4 regions of the Shinella sp. AETb1-6 genome follow, and region 4 is predicted to be linked to each of the others. Evidence: predicted binding sites of a transcription regulator. Region 4 holds the regulator's gene; each other region holds the start of a gene.

Region 1 (2,201 bases), on a different contig from region 4:
CGTCGGACACCTCTTCGCGGGCGAGCGCTGCGATGGCGCGCACGGCGGCCATCTTCATTTCCTCGTTGATCGTGCGCGCGCCGCAATCGAGGGCGCCGCGGAAGATGTAGGGGAAGCAGATGACGTTGTTGACCTGGTTCGGGAAGTCCGAGCGGCCGGTGCAGATCATCGCGTCCGGGCGGGCGGCGCGCGCCTCTTCGGGCATGATTTCCGGCGTGGGATTGGCGAGCGCCATGATCAGCGGCTTTTCGGCCATGCGCACGAGCAGTTCCGGCTTCAGGACGCCGGCGGCCGAAAGACCGAGGAAGACGTCGGCGCCGTCGATGGTTTCGGCCAGCGCGCGCTTGTCGGTCTCCTGCGCGTAGACGGCCTTCCACTGGTCCATCAGCGCTTCGCGGCCCTTGTAGACGAGGCCTTCGATGTCGTGGACCCAGATGTTTTCGACCTTGGCGCCGAGCACGACGAGCTGGTTGAGGCAGGCGAGCGCGGCAGCACCCGCCCCGGAGGCCACGATCTTGGCGTCGGCGAGCGATTTTCCGGCAAGCTCAAGGCCGTTCAGGACGGCGGCCGCCACGATGATGGCCGTGCCGTGCTGGTCGTCGTGGAAGACGGGGATGTCCATCTTCTCGCGCAACTGGCGCTCGACTTCGAAGCATTCGGGAGCCTTGATATCCTCGAGGTTGATGCCGCCGAAGGTCGGCTCGAGCGCGGAGATGACATCGACCATCTGGTCGACGGTCGGCGCGTCGATCTCGATGTCGAAGACATCGACGCCGGCGAATTTCTTGAACAGGACGGCCTTGCCTTCCATGACGGGCTTGGAGGCGAGCGGGCCGATATTGCCGAGGCCGAGGACGGCCGTGCCGTTGGACACCACGGCGACGAGATTGGAGCGCGCCGTGTAATCGGCGGCCGTGCTCGGATCGTCGCGGATGGCGAGACAGGGCGCGGCGACGCCCGGCGAATAGGCGAGCGCGAGGTCGCGCTGGTTGCCGAGCGGCTTGGTGGCGGTGATCTCGAGCTTTCCGGGACGGGGATAACGGTGGAAGAAAAGCGCCTGCTGGTCGATGTCTCCGCTTGCGGGGCCGTTCTGCGTCCGCGGTTTGTCACCGGTGCTCATGATACTCCTGCCATATTCTGTTTTCGTTGCGGCCTTCGTGGCACAAAACCGCCGCGAGGTGAAGTTTAACGGGTGTACCATAAAGCCGCATTCAACAGCCGGTGCAATGCCTATTTGCCTTTCGAAAATGCATAGCTGTGTCATCAATCTGAAATAGGACTCTGGTTTTCAGGAGACCGAGAGCCGCCCGTCATGACGATGATCGCGGTGGCCGGCCACCCGGAGACGAACGCATGACCGTGACCCCTGCCGACCCCGACGTCCGCCACTTCCGCACGCTCTTCATCTCGGATGTGCATCTGGGATCGAAGGCCGCCAAGGCGGATTTCCTGCTGGACTTCCTGCGGCATCACGAGGCCGAGACCATCGTGCTGGTCGGCGACATCGTCGATGGCTGGCGGCTGAAGCGCAACTGGTACTGGCCGCAGGCCTTCAACGACGTCACGCAGAAGATCCTGCGCAAGGCGCGCAAGGGCACGCGCATCGTCTATATCCCCGGCAATCACGACGAGTTCCTGCGCGATTTCCCCGGCACGCATTTCGGCGGTGTCGAGGTTGCCGAGCGCATGATCCACGAAGGCGCGGACGGCAGGCGCTATCTCGTGCTGCACGGCGACGAGTTCGACGTGGTCGTGCGCCATGCCCGCGTGGTCGCCTATCTCGGCGACTGGGCCTATGATGCGGCCATCGCCATCAATGTGGTCTTCGCCGCCATCCGCCGACGGCTCGGCCTGCCGTACTGGTCGTTCTCGTCCTGGGCGAAGCAGCAGGTCAAGTCGGCCGTCAACTTCATCGGCGAGTTCCAGAAGGTCGTGGTCGAGGAGGCGCGCCGCAACAATGCCGACGGCGTCATCTGCGGCCATATCCACCACGCCGTCATCACCGAGATCGACGGTATCCGCTACATCAACAGCGGCGACTGGGTGGAGAGCTGCACGGCGATTGCCGAACACCATGACGGCGAGATGGAGCTGATCACCTGGCAGACGATGGCCTCGCGGCCCGCCGCGGTGCTCGCCGTGTCGCATCAGATGCCGACCATCGAGACGCGCGAACGGGTTGGCGCGGAGGCCGCCTGAGG
Region 2 (2,201 bases), on a different contig from region 4:
GGCCCGGTGAGCGTGAACGGGCTTCCGCCTTCGAATGCCTCGATCTCGACCACAAGCGTGGTTGAACGATCCGGGTAGTCCTGCGTGCCCTGCGCGAAGAGGCAGAGATCAGGCAGGACCCCGCCCTTTTCGACGAAGGCAAATCGGGCGTCCTGTCGCTCGGCGGTAATGGTCGCACCCGTGTGAAAGGCAAGCCAGGTGGGCAATGCAGAGGCGGCAAGCGCCGGGGTCAACCACACGGCCGTATCGTGATCGCACAGCGTGAGTGCAATGGCGCCGGCTGCCGGAGAGAGAGGTGCGGGCGGCACGGCATCGCCGGTGATGTCGCCGACCGTGCCGGGACGGGCCATGCCGTCCATCAGCGTGCGAAAGACGGCCTGCGCTGCGAAGACCGGCTCCGGGAAACCGCCGGAAAAGGTGTCGGTATCGGGTGTCATCAGTCCTCTCCGCGAACCATGGTGAAGAAATCGACGCGGGTGGCGGCCGTCTGGCGAGCCTTTGCGGCATCCTCGCCCGCAACACGCGCCGCAATGGCCGCAAGAAGCCTTTCGACCGCGGCCTTGCGTGTCGGCTGCTGGAAAAGCGCGTCGAAGATCGCCGCAAGCCGGGCCTTCGCGCCGTCCGTGCCCAGCGTCTGGCCGTGGCCGACCGTGCCGTCCCCAAGTCGAATACTGGCGCGGCTCACCGTTGCCTCCCCGAGATTGAACGGCGCGCCACCGCCGCCGATACGCCCGCGAACCATCACGAGGCCGGTCTCCGGGCCGCGCACCGGCTGCGCGTCCGGCTTGTCATCAAGCGCGTCGAACGCGGACTGCAATTCGGCGCGGGTCGCTTTTGCCAGAAGGCCGATCGCTCTGCGCCGCTCGCCATCGACATCCGTCGCGCCGGGGTCGGCAGATTTTTGAACTGATGCCATTGCCTCACTCCTAAATGTCTATTAATCTAGACAACTATACATCTAATTCTTGTCTTAATCCGGCGGAATGACAAGGGTGTGACAGATATTTCTTAGGGCGACGAAAATGGTGGAACGACAAACGGGCGTGGCGCTCTGGCGGCAGATTGCAGACCGCATGCGCCTTGCGATCAACAATGGTGATTTCGATGAGACCGGAATGATGCCGCCGGAGACGGTTCTTGCCGCACGGTTCGGCGTGAACCGCCATACGGTGCGCAGCGCCATGGCGACGCTTGCAGATGAAGGCATCGTGCGCGCCATCCAGGGTGTCGGCACCCGCATCGAGCGGCGCGACAGGCTGCGTTTTCCGATTTCACGGCGAACGCGCTTCTCGCAGGGCCTCGGAAGTCAGGCGCGCGAGATTGAGGGACGGATGCTGGAGGCGGATACGGACGTTGCGCCCGCTTTGGTCGCGCAGGCGTTGGGATTGGCGGCAGGAACGCCGTGCGTGCGAATGGAAACCGTCAACAGTGCCGACAAGCGCCCCATATCACGTGCAACGCACTATTTCCCTTCGGAACGGTTTGCCGGCATTGCCGAAGCTTACGAGAAGACGCGTTCGATTACCGCAGCGCTTCGCGAACTTGGCGTCTCCGACTATGTGCGCCGGTCGACGGAGATTTCCGCGATCCATGCCGAAGGCGATGACATGCGCCACCTGAAACTCTCGCCTGGCGCGATCATCCTTGTCGCGACGGCCATCAACACCGATCTCGCGGGTATGCCGATCCAGTATTCGCGCACACGCTTCGCCGCGGATCGCGTCAAGCTGACGGTGGAGCCCGAAAAAGACGATATCGGTGACCTTGGCCAATCCGCCTAGGTCACCGACCGTCACGCTTCTCGGATTACAGGATCAGTTCGCGGTGCCGTCGGGCGTCACGCGCTGGCTTTCACCGCCCGTGCCGGACTGTGGCGTGGGTTCGCGGTCTGTCGGAACGGTCTGGCCGTTATCGGGAGCGGTGTCGTCGATCGCGCCATTTGGTGTGGCGTTGCCGGTGCCCGTCGATGTGCCGCTGGTCGATGTGGCCTGACCGCTATCGGCGGGGTCGGAGGGCGCGATACGGTTGCCCCAGATCTCGACCACGCCCCAGACGAGAAATGCCAGCACGAGGCTCACGCCCAACACCTTCAGAATGGGAACGCCGGGACCGCCCTGCCTCGTCTCGCGAGCCGCATATTCCTTTCGGACGGGCTCGTGGGTGCGGGTGATCGGATCGCCGCGTTCGTCTTTCTGATGGGC
Region 3 (2,201 bases), on a different contig from region 4:
GTGCTGCCGATCGGCGGTCTCAAGGAAAAGCTGCTCGCGGCCCTTCGCGGCGGCATCAAGAAGGTTCTGATCCCGGAAGAGAACGCCAAGGATCTGGCTGACATCCCGGACAATGTGAAGAACAACATGGAGATCGTTCCGGTCTCGCGCATGGGCGAGGTCATCGAGCATGCGCTGCTGCGCAAGCCCGAGCCGATCGAGTGGGACGGAACGGCCGAAGCGGCCAAGGTTCCGGCCGTCGAATCGTCCGAAGATAGCGCCGGAACGGTCGCGCATTGAGGCCTTACGCCGGCTAAAGACCCCGGCTTTTGGACCCGAAACTGGAAAAGACCGGCCCTCTGGCCGGTCTTTTTCGTTGAAAAGCGTGTGTAAAGCCCGGATTCTCAGGCGATTGCGACGAAATTTTCTTGCGAGGCGAGGGGTGATGCGTATTCTGCCCCCGACTTGTATGAGTCGTTTCAAACCGTATGAAAGGGGTGGAAACATGAACAAGAATGAACTCGTATCCGCGGTCGCTGAAAAGTCGGGCCTGTCGAAGACGGATGCAGCATCGGCTGTCGACGCCGTATTCGAAACCATCCAGGGCGAACTCAAGAACGGCGGCGACGTTCGTCTCGTCGGTTTCGGCAATTTCTCCGTATCGCGTCGTGAAGCTTCGAAGGGCCGCAACCTTTCGACCGGCGCCGAGATCGAGATCCCGGCTCGCAACGTGCCGAAGTTCTCGGCCGGCAAGGGCCTGAAGGACGCCGTCAACGGCTGATCCTCAGGTCGGGCAGAGCGGTTATCCACTCCGCCGCAATACCTGACATTCAGGGTCGGGGTCCGGTTCGTCCGGGCCCCTTTTTATTTGCGGGCTGTCATGTCTCTGTAACAGGAAGGCCGCAGAACCGCCGGGTTCCATTCAACCGGATTCCGGAGGATCCCATGAAAACCCGTTCGCTCACCGCCGCCCTGGCAGCCGTGCTGGCCGCATCCGTGGCTCCGGCCGCAAGCGCCGAGCCCGTCTTCAACCGCATCGCGTCCTTTGCCGTCGCCGATAATCTGCCAGACGGCGCCGACATGGCGACGCCCACCTCGGCCGAGATCATCGCCGCGACCGAGGACGGCAACACGCTGGTCTATTCCGACAGCCCGAACAAGGCGATCGGCTTCGTCGATATCACCGATGCGAAGGCGCCGAAGGCCGGCGGCTCCGTCAGGCTCGAGGGCGAGCCGACGTCGGTGACCGTGGCCGGCGCCAAGGTGTTCGTCGCCGTCAACACGCGTGAAAGCTACACCAATCCCTCGGGCGTGCTGGCCCAGGTGGATCTCGCTTCGAAGACCGTCGAGGCGACCTGCGATATCGGCGGCCAGCCGGACTCCATCGCGCTCAACAAGGACAAGACGATCGCCGCCATCGCCATCGAAAACGAGCGCGACGAGGACGTGAACGACGGCGCGCTGCCGCAGATGCCGGCCGGCGACCTGGTGCTGCTCTCCGTCAAGGACGGCGTGGTCGATTGCGGCTCGCTCAAGCGCGTGGACCTGGCCGGGCTTGCCGAAGTCGGCGGCGAGGATCCGGAACCGGAGTTCGTATCCTTCAACAGCCTGGACGAAGTGGCCGTCACGCTTCAGGAGAACAACCATATCGTCGTCGTCGACGCCAGGACCGGCACGGTGAAGAGCCATTTCTCCGCCGGCATCGTCAGCCTTGAGGGCATCGACACCAAGAAGGACGGCGCGCTGAAATTCACCGGCGAGATGAAGGATGTCGCGCGCGAGCCCGACGCCGTGAAGTGGCTGGACGACGACCGCCTGGTGGTCGCCAACGAGGGTGACTGGAAGGGCGGCGCGCGCGGCTTCACCATCTTCGACAAGCAGGGCAAGGTTCTCTACGAGAATGGCGCGGCCTTCGAGCGTGAGATCGTGAAGATCGGCCACTATCCCGACAAGCGCAACAAGAAGGGTATCGAACCGGAAGGCCTGGAAGCGGCGAGGTTCGGCGAGGACAACCTGTTCTTCGTGCTGGCCGAACGCGCCTCCATCGTCGGCGTCTACAAGGATACCGGCGGCGAGCCCGCGCTTCTCCAGCTTCTGCCCTCCGGCATCGCACCGGAAGGGGCCGTCGCCATTCCGGCACGCAACCTGTTCGTGACGGCCAACGAAGCCGATCTGGTCGAGGACGGCGGCGCGCGCTCGCATGTCATGATCTACGAGCGCGG
Region 4 (2,201 bases):
CCTCTCCCGCCGCATTTCCGAGATGGGCGGCACGGCCGAGCAGATGGTGGCGGATTCCGTCCGCGCCCTCGTTTCCGCCGATGCGGCGCTGGCCCAGAAGGTCATTTCCGAGGACGTCATCCTCGACAATGCCGAGCGCCAGATCAACGAGAAGGCGATCGTCACCATCGCCAAGCGCCAGCCGATGGCGGCCGACCTGCGCGAAATCATGGGCACGATCCGCATCGCCGCCGAGTTGGAGCGCGTCGGCGACCTCGGCAAGAACACCGCCAAGCGGGTGATCGCCGTGCAGAGCTCGGGCATGCCGCGCAAGCTCGCGCGCGGTCTCGAGCATCTTGCCGAACTGGCGCTGATGCAGCTCAAGGAAGTGCTCGATGTCTTCGCCACCCGCTCGGTGGACAAGGCCAAGGCGATCCGCGAGCGCGACGACGAGATCGATGCGATCTACACCTCGCTGTTCCGCGAACTCCTGACCTACATGATGGAAGACCCGCGCAACATCACGCCCTGCACCCATCTCCTGTTCTGCGCCAAGAACATCGAGCGCATCGGCGACCACGCGACCAACATCGCCGAAACCATCTACTACATGGCGACGGGCTCCCAGCCCGAGGGCGAGCGCCCGAAGGACGACACCTCGACATCCGTCGTCACGGCCGATGTCTCCGAAGCTTCCGAGTAAACTGGATAGGGTTCGCTACATGGTGCCCAGAATTGCCGTCGTGGAAGATGAGGAGGCGCTGAGCGTCCTCCTGCGTTACAATCTCGAGGCGGAGGGTTTCGAGGTGGATACGATCCTGTCCGGCGACGAGGCGGAGATGCGCTTGCAGGAGCGCATGCCCGATCTTCTCATCCTCGACTGGATGCTCCCGGGCGTTTCCGGCATCGAACTGTGCCGGCGCCTGCGCCAGCGGCCGGAAACCGAGCGGCTGCCGATCATCATGCTGACGGCGCGCGGCGAGGAGAGCGAACGCGTGCGGGGCCTCGCCACCGGTGCGGATGACTACGTGGTCAAGCCCTTCTCCACGCCGGAACTCGTCGCCCGCGTGCGGGCCATGCTGCGCCGTGCCAAACCGGAAGTGGTCTCCACGGTGCTGCGCTGCGGCGATATCGAGCTCGACCGCGAGACGCACCGCGTTCACCGCCGCACGCGCGAAGTCCGCCTCGGCCCGACGGAGTTCCGCCTCCTGGAGTTCCTGATGACCTCGCCCGGCCGCGTCTTCTCGCGTTCGCAGCTTCTCGACGGTGTCTGGGGGCATGACATCTATGTCGACGAGCGTACCGTCGATGTGCATGTCGGACGCCTGCGCAAGGCACTCAACTTCGCCAACATGCAGGATGTCATCCGCACGGTGCGCGGCGCCGGCTACTCGCTGGAAACCTGAGCGACGCATTCCTCCCAAGGACGCAAACGGGCCCTTCGGGGCCCGTTTGCGTTCCGGCAGGCCGCGCAAACGAAAACGGAGCCTTTCGGCCCCGTTTCTAGTCTTCTGTCGCCGGTGTCACCGTGCCCGGCGGCGCTCGGCCGAAGGCTGGTAGGCGAGACGCTGGTGATAGGTGCAATAGGGCGAATTGTCAGGGGACTCGCAGCCGCAGAAATGGAAGTCGTCGTTCAGCGGGTCGCCGATCGGCCACTTGCAGGTGCGCTCGGTGAGCTGCGTCAGCTCCAGCTTGCGCGACATCGGCACCACGACGTTCTTGCCGCTGATCACGACGGGCAGGTTCTCGGCCTGTGCATCGAAATCGGTGTCGATCTCATCCTTGGCAAGGGCGTTGCCCACCGGCCGGCTGACCGGACGGGGCGCGTTGGCCGGACGCGCGGTAAAGTTCGAGGGACGCGGGGTGGCCTGCGCCGGGCGCTTCGGGCGGGCCGAAGCGGGCGTGCCGCCGGCCTTGGCGCGGCCGGGCAGGTTGAGCCGGTGCACCTTGCCGATCACGGCGTTGCGGCTGACGCCGCCGAGCTGCGCCGCGATCTGGCTGGCACTGAGGCCCTCGCTCCAGAGCTTCTTGAGTTTCTCGACCCGCTCGTCTGTCCAGTTCATGCTCTCGTCTCCGTTCGGCGCTCGCTGTGCGGGAATCCCTCATCGCGCCACGAACGAATCCGTAGCCTGAGCGCCCTAACTCTGGTGGTGACTAGTTCCGCCGCATGCAGTCTAGTAATTGACCCTTAACCTAGAGTTCGGGGGACTCTGTGACAAGAG

Evidence for each region. The regulator PhoB, encoded in region 4, activates phosphate uptake and scavenging genes when phosphate is short. The targets are predictions, from matches to a motif close to TGTCATNNANCTGTCAT.
Region 1: GR158_RS00155 (UDP-2,3-diacylglucosamine diphosphatase) is a predicted target of PhoB. The motif match lies at 1,259-1,275, and genes of this name have one in related genera.
Region 2: phnF (phosphonate metabolism transcriptional regulator PhnF) is a predicted target of PhoB. The motif match lies at 984-1,000, and genes of this name have one in related genera.
Region 3: GR158_RS12595 (esterase-like activity of phytase family protein) is a predicted target of PhoB. The motif match lies at 856-872, and genes of this name have one in related genera.

What each region holds. Positions count from the first base shown of each region.
Region 1 covers NZ_WUMM01000001.1:36,491-38,691, reverse strand. The annotation lists gene GR158_RS00160 (NADP-dependent malic enzyme) at 1-1,120, opposite strand, end outside; gene GR158_RS00155 (UDP-2,3-diacylglucosamine diphosphatase) at 1,354-2,199, shown strand.
Region 2 covers NZ_WUMM01000024.1:34,160-36,360, forward strand. The annotation lists gene phnH (phosphonate C-P lyase system protein PhnH) at 1-437, opposite strand, end outside; gene phnG (phosphonate C-P lyase system protein PhnG) at 437-916, opposite strand; gene phnF (phosphonate metabolism transcriptional regulator PhnF) at 1,023-1,781, shown strand; gene GR158_RS24485 (hypothetical protein) at 1,815-2,201, opposite strand, start outside.
Region 3 covers NZ_WUMM01000006.1:142,319-144,519, forward strand. The annotation lists gene lon (endopeptidase La) at 1-279, shown strand, start outside; gene hupB (DNA-binding protein HupB) at 485-760, shown strand; gene GR158_RS12595 (esterase-like activity of phytase family protein) at 925-2,201, shown strand, end outside.
Region 4 covers NZ_WUMM01000002.1:246,273-248,473, reverse strand. The annotation lists gene phoU (phosphate signaling complex protein PhoU) at 1-682, shown strand, start outside; gene phoB (phosphate regulon transcriptional regulator PhoB) at 702-1,385, shown strand; gene GR158_RS04480 (GcrA family cell cycle regulator) at 1,503-2,042, opposite strand.